DNA from 3 places in the Noviherbaspirillum sp. genome. Region 2 is predicted to be linked to each of the others. Evidence: predicted binding sites of a transcription regulator. Region 2 holds the regulator's gene; each other region holds the start of a gene.
What was found. The regulator FliA, encoded in region 2, starts transcription of late flagellar genes. The targets are predictions, from matches to a motif close to CTAAAGTTTNNNNNNNNNNNGCCGNTA.
Positions count from the first base shown of each region.

Region 1: a site for FliA is predicted at 3,878-3,904, ahead of V7080_RS13840 (YjfB family protein). Genes of this name have one in related genera too.
Region 3: a site for FliA is predicted at 3,125-3,151, ahead of V7080_RS11380 (flagellin N-terminal helical domain-containing protein). Genes of this name have one in related genera too.

Region 1 covers NZ_DAIUCO010000110.1:812-9,043, forward strand. Annotated here, with positions in the region: gene V7080_RS13825 (sulfite exporter TauE/SafE family protein) at 1-539, shown strand, start outside; gene V7080_RS13830 (xanthine dehydrogenase family protein molybdopterin-binding subunit) at 764-3,040, shown strand; gene V7080_RS13835 (thioredoxin family protein) at 3,134-3,562, opposite strand; gene V7080_RS13840 (YjfB family protein) at 3,656-3,850, opposite strand; gene tsaB (tRNA (adenosine(37)-N6)-threonylcarbamoyltransferase complex dimerization subunit type 1 TsaB) at 3,978-4,667, shown strand; gene rimI (ribosomal protein S18-alanine N-acetyltransferase) at 4,664-5,149, shown strand; gene V7080_RS13855 (uracil-DNA glycosylase) at 5,146-5,952, shown strand; gene V7080_RS13860 (DUF1853 family protein) at 5,942-6,898, shown strand; gene lplT (lysophospholipid transporter LplT) at 6,903-8,165, opposite strand.
Region 2 covers NZ_DAIUCO010000304.1:877-5,482, forward strand. Annotated here, with positions in the region: gene flhF (flagellar biosynthesis protein FlhF) at 1-1,253, shown strand, start outside; gene V7080_RS23145 (MinD/ParA family ATP-binding protein) at 1,246-2,094, shown strand; gene V7080_RS23150 (RNA polymerase sigma factor FliA) at 2,098-2,838, shown strand; gene V7080_RS23155 (flagellar motor protein) at 2,820-3,557, shown strand; gene motD (flagellar motor protein MotD) at 3,565-4,344, shown strand; gene V7080_RS23165 (DUF1488 family protein) at 4,447-4,606, opposite strand, start outside.
Region 3 covers NZ_DAIUCO010000080.1:9,379-17,610, reverse strand. Annotated here, with positions in the region: gene V7080_RS11395 (PAS domain-containing sensor histidine kinase) at 1-544, shown strand, start outside; gene V7080_RS11390 (response regulator transcription factor) at 541-1,185, shown strand; gene V7080_RS11385 (GGDEF domain-containing protein) at 1,305-2,936, shown strand; gene V7080_RS11380 (flagellin N-terminal helical domain-containing protein) at 3,252-4,703, shown strand; gene V7080_RS11375 (flagellar protein FlaG) at 4,779-5,150, shown strand; gene fliD (flagellar filament capping protein FliD) at 5,369-7,390, shown strand; gene fliS (flagellar export chaperone FliS) at 7,403-7,903, shown strand; gene V7080_RS11360 (flagellar protein FliT) at 7,910-8,232, shown strand, end outside.

The DNA.
Region 1 (8,232 bases), on a different contig from region 2:
TGATACCGATGGGCATCGTGTCCTTCATCGGCGGAGTCGGTGGCGGCTTGCTGTTGCTCACGACGAAGGATGCGACGTTCTCGAAACTCATTCCCTGGCTTCTCCTGTTTGCGACAGTGCTGTTTGCGTTCTCCTCGAAGCTGTCCGTCTGGCTCCGTGGCGCATCTGCCGGCGCGCCGACCAACAGTCCCGCAGCATTGGCGGGACAAGCGGTGGTGTCGGTCTACGGCGGTTTTTTCGGTGCCGGGATGGGCATCCTGATGCTGGCGAGTCTCGCAATGGCAGGGCATGACGATGTTCATGAAATCAATGCGATCAAGAACCTCTTGTCGGCGGTGATCTACAGCGTAACCGTGCTGACGTTCGTTATCGCCGGCGCAGTGAGCTGGCCGCATACGCTGCTGATGCTTGCCACCGCCACGCTCGGCGGCTACTGGGGAGCCACGATCGCCCGCAAGATTCCGCCGCAGTCGCTGCGGCGGTTCATTATCGCGGTCGGTTTTGTGCTGACCGGATTTTATTTCTATAAAACGTTGTAGACGAAAACAGCCTGGCCGCACGACACACCAGCCGGCCACGGCATTTGCTCTTTGGACTTCCTCTTTGATTGCTACTGGCAACCTGGCGACGTACCCGCGTGCCGGCCGAAGTGCCATCGTTCCGTCACCAATACGCTACGAACACAATTGCCGAGCCACTGACCGACGCTTTCGTTCATGCAAAGATCGGGTAGGATGCTGTGAAATTTAAAAGGGGAAACAGTATGCAATCCACCGGACCCAGGAAAAAATCCCGCCGCCGTTTCCTTCTCGGCGGCGTCGGCATAGCGGGCGCCCTGATCGTAGGTTGGGGCGTGCAACCGGCACGCCAGCGCCTGACTCTTTCCAATCCGGTGCCCGTAAAGAATGGCGAGGTAATGCTCAACGGCTGGATTCGCATCGCCCGCGACGGCACGGTCTTGCTCGCAATGCCGCAAAGCGAAATGGGGCAGGGCGTGTATACCGCGTTGCCGATGCTGGTGGCGGAAGAAATGGACGTGCCGCTGGCACGGATCCAGATCGAGCAGGCGCCGATCGACAAGATCTTCGGCAATATCGCGATGCTGAGAGATGGATTGCCGTTTCATCCTGACGGAGCCGGCACGTTGAAGAAGGCATCGGAATGGTTCACCGGGAAAATGGCGCGGGAACTCGGCCTGATGGTCACCGGCGGTTCATCATCTGTCAAGGATACCTGGGGGCCGATGCGAGAGGCAGGCGCCGCGGCGAGAGCGATGCTGGTCGCCGCCGCAGCCAGGGAGTGGAATGTTCCCGCTTCCGAATGCCGGACCGAGGATGGCGCGGTTCTGCACGGCAGTGGCAAACGGATGGCATACGGTGATCTTGCGTCGAAAGCCGTTGACACGAGGCCGTCGGATATCAGGCTCAAAAAACCGGAAGAGTTCAAGCTGATCGGCACCTCTCAGCCACGCCGCGACTCGGCGGCAAAGGTGAATGGTTCTGCGGTCTTCGGGTTGGACGTCCGTCCGGCGGGACTGGTCTTTGCCGCGGTAAAGATGGCGCCGACAATCGGCGGATCGGTGCAGAGGGCCGACAGGGATGCCGTACATGGCATGCCCGGAGTTTTGCGGGTCGTGGACTTTTCCGGTGCTGCAGCCGGCATGTCCGGATTGGCAGTAATCGCAAAAACCTACTGGCAGGCTCGTCAGGCGGTCGCCGCGCTTCCCGTGGACTGGAATCCGGGGCCGAATCAAAAGCTGGCGAGCAGTGCGGTGTTCAGCGAACTTGCAGCGAAGCTGGATACTGAATCGGGCTTCGTTTATCACAGCGCCGGCAAACCCGCACCGGCGGAGCGCAGGACAAAGACAATCACTGCCGAATATTCCGCGCCTTTTCTGGCACATGCGGCAATGGAGCCGATCAATTGCACCGCGCAGGTAAAGGACGGCAAGGTGACGATCTGGGCGCCGACCCAGGTGCCGAGTATTGCGGTCGACGCCGCCGCGGGGGTCGCCGAAGTATCGCCGCAGGATGTGACGCTGCATGTGACCTATATCGGTGGCGGGTTTGGGCGCCGCCTGGAGATTGATATGGTCGCGCAAGCCGTGGCAATTGCCCTGCAGGCCGACGGCGCCCCGGTACAGGTGATCTGGAGCCGTGAAGAGGATACCAGGCATGATATGTACAGGCCGGCCGCGATCGGGCGCTTTTCCGCTGCGCTTGATAAAGACGGCGAAGTGGTTCTGTTCGAAAGCAAGCTAGCCTCCGGCTCGATAACCCACCAGGTGATGGAACGCACTTTCGGCCTTCCGGGCGCCGGCCCGGACAAGACCACCGCTGAAGGTGTATTCGACATGCAGTACGAATTTCCCCACCAGCATATCGCCCACGTCACGGTGCCGACGCCCGTTCCACTTGGATACTGGCGCTCCGTCGGGCACTCCCACAATGCGTTCTTCAAGGAGTGTTTTATCGACGAGCTTGCCCATGCGGCCGGCAAGGATCCCGTGGCGTTCCGCCGGGCCATGCTGAAGAACCGGCCGCGTCACAGAGCGGTGCTGGATGCCGCGGTTGCCAAGGCCGGAAAGCCTTCGGCAGGCAGGGCGCACGGCGTTGCGCTGCACCAGTCCTTCGGCTCAATCGTCGCCGAGGTTGCGGAAGTGTCGATCGAAAACAATGAAATCCGGGTTCACAAGGTCGTGTGCGCGATCGATTGCGGCATCGCAGTCAATCCCAACATCATTGCCCAGCAGATGGAGTCCTCGGTGGTTTTCGGCCTGAGTGCTGCCCTGGCTGGTGAAGTGACGATCAAGGACGGGAAAGTCGAACAGTCCAATTTCCACGACTATCCTGTATTACGACTGAACCAGGCTCCGCACGTCGAAACCGTAATCATCAGGAATGCCGAGCCGCCGGAAGGTGTCGGCGAACCGGGGACGCCGCCGATTGCGCCGGCTGTCGCAAATGCGGTGTTCGCCCTTACGGGGACCCGCCTGCGGAGATTGCCGCTGCGGCTCGTCGCAGGACCTGCCGCCGCATAATCGTGGCATTTAAGACTGTGGCATTTTATACAACCCGGTTCTCAATGACGAGAGCCGGGGGAGGCACTGTGGTTGCCTGAATTAAAGGAGTACTCAGGCTTCCTCGAGCTTGTCGCGAAGATTGTAGAGCCGCTGACGCTCCGCGTTCGCAGCGGATTCGTCCGCCTCCGCGCGCAACATGTCGTCGGTCTTCTCCGCCTGCGCGCGGACGAGCCGATCGGCCAGTTTGACGTCGGGAAGCACCGTGCCGAAAAACGCGACATGGTCACCGCGCTGGATCAGCAATGTCGGAAAATTTTCTACGTCGAGATCGCCGATGAAGTCGGCCTGATCCTCGATATCGATCCAGACGAAGCGCTTGTCCGGATGCATTTCAGCCAACTGATCGAAACCGCTTCGGTAGCTGCAGCAGGTATCGCACCATGCGGCACACAAACACGCCACGACCCAGTCGCCCTGGTCCAGCCATTGGGCGAGCTGCGGACGATTAGTATTGTCGAGAGTGAAGCCAGGAGCAGCCATGACCTTGATTCGCGATGAAGGAAGGAAAGACGCTCATTGTAAGGGAACCCAAAGCTGGCCGCTCGCCGGTAAGTATGACTCTGAGGATTTCGCCTACGCAGTGGTGTTGACGTTGCGACCAAGATGCGGCGGCAGGTTCGGCGTTGGCGCCGGCAAGGCCTGTACCAATGCAAGTGCACTGCTTTCCTGGATTTCCATTGCCTTTTTTGCCACGGCGATGTTCACAGCCTGATTGGTTGTCGTCGATGCAATCGTTGTCGCCAGCGCCGCAATATTTCCTGTTTCCATCACATGCTCCCGGTTCGTGTTTATCGTTGACGGCATATTCCTCCGATTCTTTAGGGTGTGGCATAAATGAGGTACTCCCGCCCCGTTTGATGACACGCCCACATTACATGCCACGGTAAAATACCGCATGCCTACCATTCTTGCCATCGAAACATCCTCCGAGCTCGCATCCGTCGCGCTGTTGCACGACGGCCGGCTGATTTCCCGGGAAGCGTCGGGTTTGCAGACGCACTCGCAAACCCTGCTGCCCATGGTGCAGCAATTGCTTGCGGCATGCGGCATTCAACTCAGCGGGTGCAACGCAATCGCTTTTGGCGCCGGACCCGGATCGTTCACCGGCGTGCGTACCGCCTGTGGTGTTGCGCAGGGATTGGCGTTTGGCGCCGATCTGCCGGTGATCCCGGTAGTTACGCTTTCAGCAATGGCGCAAACATGTCGTGACAGGACCGGGGTATCTGACGTGGTGACCGTACTGGATGCACGGATGAATGAAGTCTATTGGGCTCAATACCAACATAGCGCCGGTGCGTGGCGGATCGTGACGCCGCCGACGCTCTCCGCTGCTGCCGGCGTAGTTCCAGCCGGCGACGCGATTGCCTGTGGTAACGCTTTGTCCGCCTATGAGTCGCAACTCGGTCATTTACGCCAGGACCCACGGTGCGCCGATGTAATGCCGCATGCAAGATCGATAGCAACGCTTGCACAAATCGAATACGAACACGGCGTGCTGATGCATGCCCGTGACGCCCGACCGCTCTATTTGCGCAACAAGGTGGCGCTCACCACCGAGGAGCGCCGCGCGAAGGTGCTTGCATGAGCGCAGTACAGCAGGCCTCCGCCGATCCGGCATCGGAATTCCAGTTCGCACGCATGCAGGTGAGCGATCTGGACGAACTCCTTGTTATCGAGAATGCGGCGTACTCGCATCCCTGGACGCGCGGCAATTTTCTGGATTCGCTCTACAACGGCTACGAAACCTGGGTATTGCGCGATGGATTCGGAAAACTCGCCGGGTATTTTTTACTGATGCTGGCGGTCGATGAGGCGCATCTTTTGAACATCACCGTTCGCAGGGATTTATATGGCAACGGTGTCGGCAGGCTGCAACTCGACAAGGCTGTTGAAATTTGCCGCGACAATGGCATGACATCGATACTTCTCGAAGTGCGTCCGTCGAACCCCCGCGCAGTGGCGGTCTATGCGCGTTACGGCTTCGTTCAGATAGGACGGCGCAAAGGTTACTATCCGGCGGCCAACGGTGCACGGGAAGACGCGATTGTGATGAGGTTCATGCTATGACGAATGATCAGCGCCGTAGCGCCTATCTTGAAGAAATCGGTATCGGCCCGCTGTGGAAACGCCGCTTCCCGCCGAGCGAGACCACGGGCGTTTCCGAGCCCGTCGTCGAGCAGCTTCCCGGAATACCGACGCACCAGGAAGCCTTCCTGGCCGAGCCGGCAGTGCCCGGCACGTCCATGGCACCTGCGGCGGAAACGCATGCTTTCAGCAAATATGACCCGGCCGTCATCGCCCGGATGGACTGGGCAACACTCAAGGAAACCGTTTCCGGCTGCACTAAATGCGATCTCTGTCAAAGCCGTACGCACACGGCATTCGGAGTCGGCGACGAAAAGGCGAAATGGCTCTTCGTCGGTGAAGGGCCGGGACGCAACGAGGACTTGCGCGGAGAGCCGTTCGTGGGGCAGGCGGGCAAGTTGCTCGATAACATGCTGCTCGCTCTCGGGCTGAAGCGCGGCGAAAACGCCTACATCGCCAATATCGTCAAATGCCGGCCAACCGATGCCGCCGGCAAGGACCGGCCGCCTACCGCAGAAGAATCGGCCGCCTGCATTCCGTATCTGCAGCGGCAAATCAGTCTTATACAACCTGCCATCATCGTGGCGCTCGGCAAGACCGCCGCCTTGTCCCTGCTGAACCTTCGTCCGGATACGCCGGTATCCAAGCTGCGGGGCACGGTGCATACCTATGCGGATCGGCCATTGGTGGTGACCTATCACCCGGCTTACCTGCTGCGCAACCTGGCTGACAAAAAGAAGGCCTGGGAGGATTTATGCCTAGCGATGGCGACCTATGGCCGGTGATTCAGCGACGTTTCAGTCGTATTTTCACCGCCGCTGGAGACACCTGAACGATCCGCATGTGCGGGCATTGGCATGGTTGCTGAATGCGCCGGACTTGCTCGACCCGGATGCGCCGCAATGGCGCGGAAAGATCGCCTCCCTTCACGAACCGACACCAGCCACGATTACCTGGCTGAATGCACTCGACAAAGAGCCGGGACCGTTGCATACCTACCTCGGCGATCAGCCGATGAATCGCCTTGGGCGATACGCGGAAAAGCTGATGGCATTTTTCTTCGCGTTCAATGGCACTTTGGCTGCACATGGCCTGCAGGTTCAAAGCGGCAAGAACGCCACGATCGGAGAATTCGATTTCCTCCTGAAACAGGGTGATCACTTGCTGCACTGGGAATTCGCGACCAAGTTTTATCTGCTCGAGTCGAATGGGGCGGCTGACTTGCCGGATCATTTCGTCGGCCCGAACCTCGCTGATACGCTGGGGGCGAAGATGCGCAAAATCATGGACCAGCAGCTCGCGCTCTCTCTCCATCCGGCCGCATCCGCATACTTGCCACAGCCGGTCTCGTCAGCCCAGGCCCTGGTGAAGGGTTGGCTTTTTTACTATGGCCGCACGCCTCGATGCACGGCAACGACACCACCGCCTTGCCATGGTTTCTGGCTGCCTGCGGGGGAAATCGGCAAACTGGAGGCGGACGGATTCATGGTTCTGCCACGCCTGCGCTGGTTGGCGCCGGTAAATGCGGCGCAGGAACAGTGCATGTCCAGCGAGTCGCTCATTGATCTGCTGACAGATCATTTCACGCGGGATGAAATGCCTGTGATGATTGCATTGCTGCATGCAGACGACGAAGGCGGCCTTGAAGAAACCGACCGGGGTTTTATCGTGCCCGATGGATGGCGCGATCGGGCAGGAGAGCGCATCAGCCGCATGATTGCGGCTGCGTAGCGGCTCAATGCTTGTGTTCGCCGATCAGATGCAGTGAATCGTATTCGCGCTGGTTGGCGGCGTGACGGCGCATCACGAGCAGCATGGTGCCGGAAACGAATGAGCCGAACATGATGATGATGATTTTGATATCGAGGTTGAGCGTAATCATCAGTGCGTACAGCACAAGCATGGTGAGCACCGACAGGTTTTCGTTGAAATTCTGAACCGCAATCGAATGTCCCGCGCTCAGCAGGACATGCCCGCGATGCTGAAGCAACGCATTCATCGGCACGACATAGAACCCCGCAAGTGCGCCGATCAGGATCAGCAGTGGATAGGCGACCCATATCGAGTTCACCAGGGTCATGATCATGACGATGATGCCCATTGCCACGCCCAGCGGCATGACGCTCAGCGACTTTTTCAAGGGAATCATGCGGGCGGCCGCGGCTGCGCCGATCGCAATCCCGACCGCCGTGACGCCTTGCAGAATGGCCGCCTTGTCGAGGGGGAGCTTCAAAGAACTTTCCGCCCATTTGAGCACGATGAATTGCAGCGTCGCGCCGGCACCCCAGAACAGGGTGGTAACCGCAAGGGAAATCTGGCCTAGGCGATCTTTCCACAATGTGTTGAAGCAAGTCGCGAAGTCGGCGACAAGCTTGATGGGATTGCGCTCCTGGTGTGGGTAGCGTGCGCCCGTGTCCGGTATTTTCAGATTGAATCCGGCGGCAAGCAGGTAAGTCACTGCAATCATGGAGAGCGCCGATTCCGCGGCGGTATCGATCCCGGTGTCGATCAATGGGAAGTCGAACGTGAGCAGGGACGCCGAAATCTGGGCGTTTACGAGTGCGCCGCCCATCACCGTACCGAGAATAATGGAAATGACAGTGAGACCTTCGATCCAGCCATTCGCCGCGACCAGTTTTTCCGGCGGCAGCAGCTCGGTGAGAATGCCATACTTGGCGGGCGAGTATGCCGCCGCCCCGAATCCGACCACGGCATAGGCGATCAGTGGGTGGACATCGAAGAACATCATCCCGCAACCGACGATCTTGATCAGGTTGGTAATGAACATGACCCGGCCTTTCGGCAGGGAGTCGGCGAATGCGCCGACAAATGCCGCCAGCAGCACGTAGGACAATACGAAAAACAGTTTCAGCAGCGGGGTCATCCACGCTGGTGATTTCATGACTGTTAATAGCGCGATCGCCGCTATAAGAAGTGCATTATCGGCAAGCGAGGAAAAAAACTGCGCCGCCATAATGGTGTAGAAACCGCGATTCATCCGCATTTTACAATCTGTGTCTGGCTCTCTCCGGCTTGCTTTATACCATGAAACCTTGCGGCAACCG
Region 2 (4,606 bases):
GTGACGCATGGCGTCAGGTACGCGAAGCTCTTGGCCCCGACGCGGTGATCCTGTCGAACCGCACGATCAACGGGATGGTCGAGATCCTGGCGCTGGCGGGCGAGGACATGTCGTCGCTGGCAGAGCCGGCGGTGGAAAAAGAAGCGCTGTCCCAGTCGACGCTGGCGGCACTGACGCCGAAGCAGCGACCGGAAAGCGGGCAGGCCGCAGGACTTGCAGGTGCGCTGGCAGCCGCCCGCCAGCAGTCGAATCCGCAGGAAGCCGCTACAGCGTCGGCATCGGCGGAACTGGCACAGGTGATGAGTGAAATCCGTTCGATGCGCGGCATGCTGGAAGCCCAGCTCACCGAGATCGCCTGGGGCAGCCAGCAGAAGCGCGAGCCGGCGAAAGGCCTGGTGATGCGGGAAATGCTCGCCGCCGGATTCAGCGCCAGCCTGGCCCGCTACCTGGTTGAGAAGCTGCCGGCCGGTGAAAAGCCGGAAGGGGCGATGAACTGGATCAAGTCCGTCCTCACCCGCAACCTCGCAGTGGTCGATAACGAAGCGGAGATCATGGGAAAGGGTGGCGTGTTTGCGCTCGTAGGGCCGACCGGTGTCGGCAAGACCACCACCACCGCCAAGCTGGCGGCACGCTGCGTGATGCGCCACGGCGCCGGCAAGCTGGCCTTGATCACCACCGACGGCTACCGTATCGGCGGTTACGAACAACTGCGCATCTACGGCAAGATCCTCGGCGTGATGGTGCATTCGGTGAAGGACGAAACCGACCTGCGCATCGCGCTCGACGAAATGAAAAACAAGCACACGGTGCTGATCGACACCGTCGGCATGGGGCAGCGGGACAAGATGGTGGCGGAACAGATCGCGATGCTGTCCGGCGCCGGCACCAAGGTCAAACGGCTGCTGTGCCTGTCCGCCACGTCGTCCGGCGAGACGCTCAATGAAGTGGTGCGGTCCTACCAGGGTTCCGGCCTGGCCGGTTGCATCATGACCAAGCTGGATGAAGCCGCCACCATCGGCAGCCTGCTCGATGTGGCGATCCGCCAGAAGCTGAGCCTCTACTACGTTGCCAACGGCCAGCGGGTGCCGGAAGACCTGCACGTGGCAAACCAGCATTACCTGGTGGACCGCGCCTTCAAGCTCAAGCGCGAAACCGCGCCGTTCCTGATCCAGGATTCGGAGCTGCCGATGGTGATGGCCAACACGGCCCGTTCGATGAACGACAATGAACTCCGCGAGGTGCGAATTGGCTAATTTTCATGTGGATCAGGCGGAGGGATTGCGTCGCATGCTGGCCGGCCCGCGGCCGCGAGTCTTCACGTTTCTGTCGGCGACGTCCGCCGAGGAAAAGGGCGCGATGCTGGTGAATCTCGGCGCATCGCTTGCGCAGGCCGGCAGCAACGTCCTGCTGTTCGACGCCAGCACCGGCTCCCAGGGCATCGCCTCACGGCTCGACGCGGTGCGAAGCGCGACATTGCTGCAGGTTGCCCGGCAGGAGAGGGCGCTCGACGAAGCGGTGCAGGCCATGCCGCAGGGCTTCGGCGTGGCGACAATGGCGCGCGGCACGCAGCGCGTCGTGCCGGGCGATGCCGACCAGGCACGGCGCCTGTCCAACGCATTCAAGTTGCTGGCAGCGGGCGGCGACATCCTCCTGGCGGATGCCGAGCTCGACGCCGAAGGCGGACTGCCGATCGACGCGCTGGCCGATAGCGAAATCGTGGTGCAGGTATCCGCCGGCGCGGCATCGATCAAGGACGCCTACGCCATCATCAAGCGCATCAACGCCCGCTTCGGCCGGCGCCCCTGCGGTGTGCTGGTCACCGGCACGTCCGACGCCGAAGCAAGGGTGGTGTTCGACAACATGGCGCGTGCGGCAAACCGCTACCTGGCCGTCAAGCTGTATTCGATGGGATCGGTCCCGCCGGACGATCATGTCAAGCGCGCGGCACGTCTCGGACGTGCGGTGATCGACGCGTTTCCGCTCGCCGGCGCATCGGTTGCCTTCCGCACGCTCGCCGGACGATTTGCCCTTTCCGATGTGCCAGGCATGGGTTTGCATGGTATATCGGCGAACGGTGCCAACCCGAGAATTTGAATTATGTATACCGTTAGCGGAAAAACGGACAAGGCGGATAAGAACGCGTTATTGACCCAGCATGCGCCTCTGGTCAAGAAGCTCGCACACCAGATGAAAGCGAAGCTGCCGCCCAGCGTCGAAGTTGACGACCTCATCCAGGCCGGCATGATCGGCCTGCTGGATGCGGTCAACCGCTATGAAGAAACCCACGGCGCGCAGTTCGAAACTTACGCGGTGCAGCGCATCCGCGGGGCGATGCTCGACGAGCTGCGCAGCAGCGACTGGCTGCCGCGCAGTTTGCGCCAGAACATGCGCAAGATCGAAGTCGCCATCAATAACCTGCAGCAGCGGCTTGGCCGCACGCCGAAGGAAACCGAGATCGCCAAGGAGCTCAAGGTCTCGCTGGAGGAGTACCAGGAACTGCTGTCCGACGGCAGCGGCCACCAGCTGGTGTACTACGAGGATTTTCACGACGGGGAGGGGAACGATCACTTCCTCGACCGCTACTGCGTCGACGAATCGCCCGATCCGCTGCAGGCTCTGGTAAATGGCGGATTTCGCGAAGCCGTGATCGACGCGATCACTGCCCTGCCTGACCGGGAAAAAATCCTGATGGGTCTCTACTACGAGCAGGAAATGAATCTCAAGGAAATCGGCGCCGTCATGGGCGTGTCGGAATCCAGGGTCTGCCAGTTGCACAGCCAGGCGATCTCACGCCTGCGCGCCAAACTGCGGGAGCAGGCGTGGACTGGGCTAGCCTAGCCGGCATCGCGCTTGCACTGGCCGGTGTGCTGTTCGGCCAGATGCTCGAGGGCGGCGATATTTCATCGCTGCTGCAGCCGGCCGCCTTTTCGGTCGTGATGATCGGCACCGCCGGCGCGGTGCTTCTGCAGAGCGGCACGGCAACCTTCGTGCGCGGCATGATGATGCTGCGCTGGATCGTCACGCCGCCGGACGGCGCCAGCACCGTGTCCAACGTTGAAATCGCCACCTGGAGCAGCACCGCCAGGCGGGAGGGTCTGCTTGGCCTGGAGCGTTTCCTCGAGAGCGTGCGTGATCCGTTCACCGCCAAGGGGTTGCGCCTGATCGTCGACGGCATCGATCCTTACAAGGCGCGGGAAATCCTGGACGTCGACATTTCCACCTATGAGCGGCGGGAGCGGCAGGCGGTCAAGGTCTGGGAAGCCGCTGGCGGTTATGCACCGACGATCGGCATCCTCGGCGCAGTGCTCGGCCTCATCCACGTCATGGAAAACCTCTCCGATCCGTCGAAGCTTGGTGCCGGCATTGCGGTCGCCTTCGTTGCCACCATCTACGGCGTCGGATTTGCCAATCTCGTGTTCCTGCCCATCGCGAACAAGCTCAAATCCCATATCGTCGATGAAGTCCGCCGGCGCGAGATGATGGTCGATATCTGCTTCGCCATCGCCACCGGTGAAAACCCGCGCGTCATCGAAGAGCGCATGGCCGCCTACCGTTAAGGCAACGATGATTCCCGACCGGCGCCGCAGGGCGCGCAAGCGTTTCGAGGAAGAGCCGGACAGCCACGAGCGCTGGATGGTGTCCTACGCCGATTTCATCACGCTGCTGTTCGCCTTTTTCGTCGTGATGTACGCGCTGTCGAGCGTGAACGAAGGGAAGTACAAGATTCTTTCCGGCTCCCTGGTCAGCGCCTTCGGGCGTGCGCAGCCAGCGCCGGTGATTACCGGCGAAGACCAGGTTGTTCCGGGGATCCGCCATGGAGCGCAGCAGAAGACGCGCAATGCCGAAACGCTCCGCCGCGAAAAAGAGCAGATGACCGCCATCGCCCGCGACATCCTCACCGTACTGTCACCGCTGGTGGACCAGGGAAAGGTGCGGGTAACGCAGACCATCCGCGGCGTGAACGTGGAAATCAATGCCAGTGTCCTGTTCGCCCCCGGCGATGCCCGTCTCGCCGGCGAGACCATCGGCGCACTGCGCGCCGTTGCGGCGGTCCTCAAGACCGACGACCATGCGATTCAGGTCGAAGGACATACCGACAGCCAGCCGATCAGCAATGCGCAGTTCCCGTCGAACTGGGAGTTGTCGGCGGTGCGCGCCAGCAGCGTCGTGCGGCTGTTCATCGACAGCGGCGTGGCGGAAAAGCGGCTGACGGCGGTGGGCCATGGGCCTACCCGGCCGGTGGGGTCCAACGACACCGCCGACGGCAGGCTGCGCAACCGGCGGGTGTCGGTCATGATCCTGTCGAATCTGCCGGAAGAAGTGACGGAGCTGCCGGTGATGTGAGTGCAGGTCAGGTAATGTGCTGCGGCCGTGGAACGGCATCATCGGCGACTGCACGGGCACCAACGTCAATCCAGGTACGCCATAGGTATGTCGCCCGATCGGTCAATGAAAGCTGTCCGGACCAAGCTTGAGGGGATTGCCCGGCACGTTCGCCGCCACCATGCGCCTGGCTACGCCGTTGATGTTGGCTTCGAATGCGCGGAAGGTGTCGATCGGGCTTGCTTCGCCTGCGCTTTGCCGGGAAAGCTTGGCCAGCGCTTCG
Region 3 (8,232 bases), on a different contig from region 2:
CAGGCTTCCGAAGGATGAGCCGGCGCTGCTGGAGAAGGCGGTCTATGTCGATTCGCTGGTGGACCGAACAATCGAGGCCGTGCATCGTATTGCCGTCGACCTGAGGCCGAGCATCCTCGACATCGGTATCGTCGCGGCGATCGAATGGCAAGCAGCGGAGTTTGAAAAGCAGTTTGGCATTTCCTGCGAATTTACGTCGAACAAGAAGGACATCGATCTGCATTCCGACCAGGCGACGGCGCTGTTCCGGATTTTCCAGGAAGCGCTTACCAATATCGGCAAGCATGCGAATGCCGACCACGTCACCGTCAAGCTGGTCCGCACCAACCGCAATGTCCGGCTGGAGATCATGGACAATGGCCGCGGAATTGGCGCCACCGACAGGTTGAAACCCAAGTCCTTCGGCATCCGGGGCATGATCGAGAGGGCAAGCGCACTGGGTGGTAACCTTACCGTCGGCAATGCACCGTCGGGCGGCAGCGTCGTAGCGCTGCGCATCCCATTGACAGTTTCAGAAGAGCTTCTAATGAAGGCCGCATCATGACAGCACAAGGAACCATCAAGATCCTGATCGCCGATGACCATGCGATCGTCCGGGAGGGATTGAAACAGATTCTTGCGGATACCCGCGATATCGTCGTTACCGGGCACGCCGAGAACGGTGCGGAAGCGGTGAAGCTTGCCCGCAAAGGGGCCGACGTACTTCTGCTGGATATATCGATGCCGGACCGAAGCGGCATCGAAGTACTCAAGCAGGTCAAGAAAGAAACGCCGAAACTGGCCGTTCTCATGCTGTCGATGCACCGCGAGGACCAGTACGCGATCCGGGCGCTGAAAGCGGGCGCCTCAGGTTACCTGAACAAGCAGAGCGCGCCGGATCAGCTGGTGGATGCCATCCGGCAGGTGGCCGCCGGGCGCAAGTACATCAGTGCCGCACTCGCACAGGAACTCGCCAACCAGATCGGCGAGGACCGCGAGGTACCCGCGCATGAAACCTTGTCGGACCGCGAATACCAAACTCTTGTGATGATCGCTTCCGGGAAGGCGGTGAGCGACATTGCCGAAGAGCTTTCGCTGTCCGTCAAGACCATCAGCATGTATCGTTCACGCCTGTTGCAAAAAATGAAATTGCGGCATAACGCCGAGCTGACCCACTACGCGATCAAGAATCACCTGGTTGAGTAAAGACACTTAAAGCTTCGAATTACATCGGCTTTTTGCCGCTGATCCGCAATTGGGGGGCGGCTTCGCTGGTGTAGCATGGCATCAAATTGGGAAATACCTTCCGCGATTGCAGTGACGCCATGCAAGAAAAAGAAAAGCCTGCCGGACAAACCCCTGCCGATATTGCCCGCGAAGCATTTCGCCGGCTCGGCGCGCGGCGTATCGCCCCTACTCCGGACGCCTACCGGCAAGTATATGAAGAAATCGCAGGCCAGGTGTCGCAGCCTGGCGCGGAGCAGATGCTGGCCGCGGTCGCATCCAGTTTGTCGGACATCTCGGCATCCTCCGATGAACTGGTTCGGCGATTCACGCGCGCGATCGAAGGCCGCAACTGGGCGGATACCAATCGGGAACTGAATCTCCTCGTTGCCGAGTACCTGAAAAAAAGTGCACAGACCAATGAGGTGCAAGCGCAGGCGCCTGCACCGGTGCCCGGTACGTCATTGGTGCCTGCCGCCGAAGCACCGGTGCCAGCCGCGCGCCGGCCCGGCCTGTCCTTTTCCGACGACAATCAAACTCGCATGCTGCGCGACTTGCTGATCCGGACCTTGACGCTGGCGGTCAGCTCGCTGCTGCAGGGGGCGCCGGAACTCGCCCGGGAATCGGAAGCCTTGGCGGAGTCGATCAAGATTGCCCGCTCCGAACAGGAATTGCATGAAGCAGGCGGACGGCTGAAACAGCTCTGCTTCAAGATCGAACTGAAAAGCGGCGACATGGCAGAGGAACACGAGCTGCTCCTGCGCCTGTTCAATCTGCTGCTGGAAAATGTCAGCGAATTGCTGGAGGACGACTCCTGGCTGAGCGGCCAGATCGCCACTGTGAAAGACATACTTGCCGGTCCGATCAGCCACGCAGCACTGATGGATGCGACACGCAGCCTGAAGGAAGTCATTTATAAGCAAGGGCTGTTGAAGCATAGCCTTGCTGAAGCGAAAGTCACCGTCAAGACCATGATGCTGACCTTTATCGATCAGCTTGGATTGATTGCCGCGAGCACTGGTGACTATCACAAGAAGATCGACGTGTATTCGCAGAAGATCGGCAAAGCGACAGACATCACCGAGCTGAACAAGATACTCGACGATGTCATGCGTGACACCCGTACCGCCCAGACCGAAGCGCTGCGCTCGCGCGATGAAATGATCACAGTACGCAAGGAAGTGCAGGAAGCCGAGGCACGCATCAATGATCTGGAAACCAAGCTCGAGCAGATGAGCGAACTCGTGCGGGAGGACCAGCTGACCGGCAGCCTCAACCGGCGTGGCCTCGACGATGTCTTCAGCAGGGAACTGGCGCGCGCGGACAGGCGCAAGTCGCCCCTGTGCATCGGCCTGCTCGACCTCGACGACTTCAAGCGCCTCAACGACACCCATGGCCATTCCGCGGGCGACCAGGCACTGGTCCACCTGGTGCGGGTCATCAAGGACACGTTGCGGACGATGGACGTGATCGCCCGTTTCGGCGGCGAGGAATTCCTGATCGTTCTGCCGGACACCCACCTTGACGATGCCATGCAGACCGTCACCCGGTTGCAGCGCGAACTGACGAAACGCATTTTCCTGTACAACAACGAGCGCCTGCTGATCACCTTTAGCGCCGGCGTCGCCATATATATACCCGGCGAAGACCAGGCCTCCCTGATCCAGCGCGCCGATACGGCGCTCTATCAAGCGAAGAACGCCGGCAAGAACCGCGTCATCGCCGCAAACTGATTCTCCCTCGCCTTTTGCACCGGCTTCCTGCCGCCTCCTTTTAAGCTGTTCCGGCATATTGATGCCAAACCGACAATCTTGCGCCGGGAACCGGTTGAAAAAGCGCTAAAGATTTTTCCAATTGATCCGAAGAAGCAAGTGTCCGGCTTGAGTACGGACGGCACTGAAAAAATAATCGCTTTCGAGTCCTAAAGTTTTTCCAGTTCCGTTCGTTACAACTTACAACAGCGGTTTGCAAGCCTCGAGAAACAGGGAGGCGGACCAAAGTGGATAACGCTCAAGGCGGAACCTTCGCACCCAACTAGGAGAATCAACATGGCTTCATTCATCAATACCAACATCGCATCGTTGAATGCACAGCGCAATCTCAGCACGTCTTCCGCCGGCCTCGAAACCGCCCTGCAGCGTCTGTCTTCCGGCTTGCGCATCAACAGCGCCAAGGACGACGCCGCCGGCCTGGCAATTTCCAGCCGTTTCACATCGCAGATCAAGGGCCTGAACCAGGCAGCACGTAACGCCAACGACGGTATCTCGCTGGCGCAGACAGCTGAAGGCGCACTCGGCGAAATCGGCAACAACCTGCAGCGCATCCGCGAACTGGCTGTTCAGTCCGCCAACGCTACCAACAGCGCTTCCGACCGTAACGCGCTGAATGCGGAAGCATCGCAGCTGGTCGCAGAAATCACCCGTGTGGCCGGACAGACTGCCTTCAACGGCGTGAACCTGCTGGACGGCAGCTTTGCAAACCAGGATTTCCAGGTTGGCGCGAATGCGAACCAGACAATCCGCGTGGGTTCCATCGGCGATGCACGTGCAACTGCACTCGGCTCGAACACCATGACGCTGAATGGCACACGTACTGGCGACACAACGGCAGCTGCTGCTACGAATGCTCTCGGTAACGGCATTCTTGTTGAGGCTGATTTAACAATTAGCACTGCTAATGGCGGCACTACTGCTGCAATTTCTTATGCAGCCGGAGCAGACGCGAAGACGATTGCTGCAGCAATCAATACTGCTGCTTCAGGTGTTGGTGTCACTGCGACTGCGGAGAATAGCGCAACTCTGAGCGGCCTCAGTGCCGGCGGTGCGATTTCCTTTACTTTGGGAAGCACGGCAATCTCTGCAACGGTCGCCGATCCAACCGACTTGACTGAATTGCAAGCAGCCATCAACGGCGCCAGCAGCAGCACAGGTATTACAGCGAACTTCTCGAGCACTTCTTCGAAAGCGTCGCTGACACTCACAACCACTGACGGTCGTGATATCGCCATCGAGAACTTCCTTGGCGCAAACGCAAACTTCTCCGGAACAACGCTCACCACTGGCGGCAACGATTCGTCCATCAAAACAGGCACAGTGACACTGTCCAGCAGCAAGGGCCGCATCGACACGGCAAACGCCAACGCCGATGTGTTCGCACTCGCCGGCACCAACACCAGCTCGTTCCAGTCGCTGGCCGGCATGACGCTGAGCACCGCTGCAGGAGCACAAAGTGCATTGAGCGTAATCGACTCTGCCCTTGCATCGGTCAACGGCAGCCGCGCTGATCTCGGCGCGATCCAGAACCGTTTCAGCTCGGTGATCTCGAACCTCCAGACAACATCGGAGAACTTGTCCGCATCGCGCAGCCGGATCCAGGATACCGACTTCGCTTCGGAAACCGCAACACTGACCCGCGGCCAGATCCTGCAACAAGCTGGTACCGCAATGCTGGCACAGGCGAACTCGCTGCCGAATGGCGTGCTCTCCCTGCTCAGAGGCTAATCGGGAAACCGACAAGTCGCCTTATAACCCGGTCGGTTTTCACCGACCGGGTTTTTTCCCATTAGGGAGTTTGTCATGGATGTTCGTACACTCGTAACCCAAGGCCCATCGCAGGTGGAACGCAGCCCCGTATCCGCCGCATCCGGCACGCCGGCAACAACCAGATCGACCGCAACTTTGGTCGAAACCGCGTCGGCCGTTGCCGAAACGGCAACGGTACCAAGCCAGGAACAATTGAAGTCGGCAATCCAGAATCTCAACAGTACGATGAAGGCGATGTCCCAGACTCTGGAATTTTCGGTCGATGAAGAAAGCAACCGGACGATTGTTAAGGTCGTGGATCAGGAGACGAATGAGGTGATTCGCCAGATGCCCTCGAAAGAGGCGCTTGAAATCGCTAAAGCACTGGATCGCATGCAAGGTGTGCTGATCAAGCAACAGGCTTAACCCGTACCGCGTAGCGCTGCTCTTCCGCATTTGCTTGTCGAACAGGCAAGGCATTCTGCCGCCGCAATATTCCGCCTGCATGTTCCCACCATGCCCTTCCGTGTTGCCGCCGAGCGGTTTGCTCCTTTGGAAACAGGCGGGTAATTCCTCCTCTAAAGTCCGGATTGGCCCTGCCGATAACAGGATATAGTCAGATCACATTTTCGCAGGAGTCCGCGGTGGCGCTTTCTTCCCCAGGCATCGGTTCCAATCTGGATGTCAACAGCATCATCAAGCAGCTGATGGCGGTGGAGTCGCAGCCGCTGACGGCGCTGGCCAAGAAGGAAGCCAATTTCCAGGCCAAGCTTGCCGCCTATGGGAATGTCAGCGGCGCGCTCGGCGCTTTCCAGGGTGCTCTTTCCGGATTGACCACGACAGCCAAATTCCAGGCGCTGACCGCGACTGCCGGTGATTCCACGATTGTGTCCGCATCGGCAGGCGGCAAGGCGGTACCCGGCAGCTATAACCTGAACATTACCTCACTCGCGCAGGCGCAAACCATCAAGACGGCGGCCCAATCCACCACGTCGGCCACCATCGGTAGCGGCACGGCGACCACCCTCACCTTTCAGTTCGGTACGATCGGCGGCGGCACGACGCCAACCGGCGGCGTTTATCCTGTGGGCACGACATTCACCCAGGATGCGACACGCGGGACGGGCACCGTCACCATCGACAGCAGTAACAATACGCTGCAGGGGATACGCGATGCAGTCAACAAGGCCAATATCGGCGTGACAGCAACGATCGTGTCGGACGGCAGCGCTACGCCGAACTATCTTGTTTTCACGTCGAGCAAAACCGGCCAGACGTCGAGCATGAAGATATCGGTGTCCGGAGACGCTACGTTGCAGAACCTGCTCGCCTATGATCCGGCCAACGCGGGCGGTCAGAAGATGACCGAGAGCAGCGTCGCCCAGAATACCGTGATGACCGTCAACGGCATCACCATCAACAGCGCAAGCAAAACCGTTGATGAAGCGATCCAGGGCGTCAGCCTCAATATCTCCAAGACCGGAAGCACCACGCTGTCGGTGAACCGCGACACCGCCGCCGTCACATCCGCGGTGAACGGATTTGTGAAGTCGTTCAATGACATCAACACGACGCTGAAAAAACTGACTTCCTACGATGCCAATACCAAGGTCGCGGGGCTGCTGCTGGGAGATCCAACCGTACGGACGGTCCAGAACGGACTCCGTCAGATGCTGTCGACCGCCATCACCGATGGCAGCGGCGCATACAGGACGCTCTCCGATATCGGCGTCAGTTTCCAGAAAGATGGTTCCCTCGCGGTAGACTCCGCCAAGCTGCAAGCCGCCGTCAACGCCAATGTCGCCGATGTGGGCAAATTGTTTGCCGCGGTCGGCTCCAGCACCGACAGCCTGACTTCGGTGGTCGGCTCCAGCGCCGCCACGAAACCGGGCCAGTATGCAGTCAGCGTAAGCGCGCTTGCGACGCAAGGCGCATTGACAGGAAACAAGGATCTCAACGCCGCGTCGACAGTTATCGATCCCGGCACATCGCTCAACGTCACGCTGAACGGCACGACTGCCAGCGTCGCGCTGACCGCCGGCTCCTACAATGCATCCCAGCTTGCCGCACTGCTGCAGTCGGCCATCAACGGCACCTCGGCATTCAGTTCGGCAGGTTTCTCGACGACCGCCACCGTCGATGGCAATGGTTTTCTGAAGCTCACTTCCTCGCGCTACGGCTCGACCTCGAGTGTCAGCATCGCCAGCGGAACCGGCACTGCGTCGTCGGCACTCTTCGGCGCCGGACCTACAGCTGCGGTGGGCACCGATATCGCGGGAATGATTGACGGTGCAGCGGGGACGGGATCAGGCCAGACACTGACGGCGGCCGGCGGCGTGGCATCGGAGGGCCTGAAACTCGAGATTACTGGCGGCGCCCCCGGCAATCGCGGCCTGGTTACGTTTTCGCGTGGTTTCGCCGACCAGCTCAGCAAGCTGGTCGACAGCTATCTGGGGTCGTCCGGCCTGATCTCCGGCAGGACCAAGGGCATCGACAACAGTATCAAGGATCTTGACCGCAGCCGCGAAGCGATCAACAACCGCCTCGCGGAAACGGAACGACGCTATCGGGCGCAGTTCCTCGCGCTTGACACCGCGATCAGCAGCATGAGCAGCACCAGCAATTTTTTGCAGCAACAATTGGCCAACTTGCCGAAAGTAGAATAAAGGGGATACACGATGTTTGGATCAACGAATAGCGGCGCGAACGCCTATGCCCGGGTCGGTGTCGAAACCGGTGTCGCGGCGGCCAGTCCGCACAAGCTGATCGTGATGTTGTTCGAAGGCGCCATGGTCGCCATCAGTGCCGCCATTCAGCAGATGCAGGCCGGCGACGTCCAGGCCAAGGGCAAGTCGATCTCCAAGGCGATCACCATCATCGATGAAGGCCTGCGGGCCAGCCTCGACAAAAAGGTGGGCGGCGAGATCGCGCTCAACCTCGATTCGCTGTATGAATACATGAGCAACCGGCTGGTGATCGCCAACCTGAAAAACCAGCCTGCGATCCTGGATGAAGTCTATCAATTGCTGAGAGGCCTGAAGGACGCCTGGGAGTCCATTGCGCCGACCCAATCGACCGCATCAGCCCAGCCGCCGGTCCAGCCCGCCGTGCAGAGCGCACCGAAAGCGTCCGCCTACGATACCCTCGCCCCGATGCAATCCCGTTTGGTAAAGGCTTGAGATTCGATGACTAGTCAGGAAATCATTTCGCTTTACGAGAATGTCGCCGTCATTACCGACCAGATGCTGGCCGCCGCGCGCGAGAGCGATTGGGAACGGCTGGCCGCGCTCGAATCACGCTGTTCCAGTCAGGTCGACATCATCCGCAATGCAGAGCCGCGGGAGCCGATGACCGGATCGGCACGCGAACAGAAGGCGCGCATCATCCGCAAGATCCTGGAGGACGACCGCCAGATCCGCAATCTCACCGAGCCATGGATGGCGCAGCTGTCAGCCATGATCAACAGTACCGGCGCCGAGCGCAAGCTATCCAAGGCCTACGGTTCCGG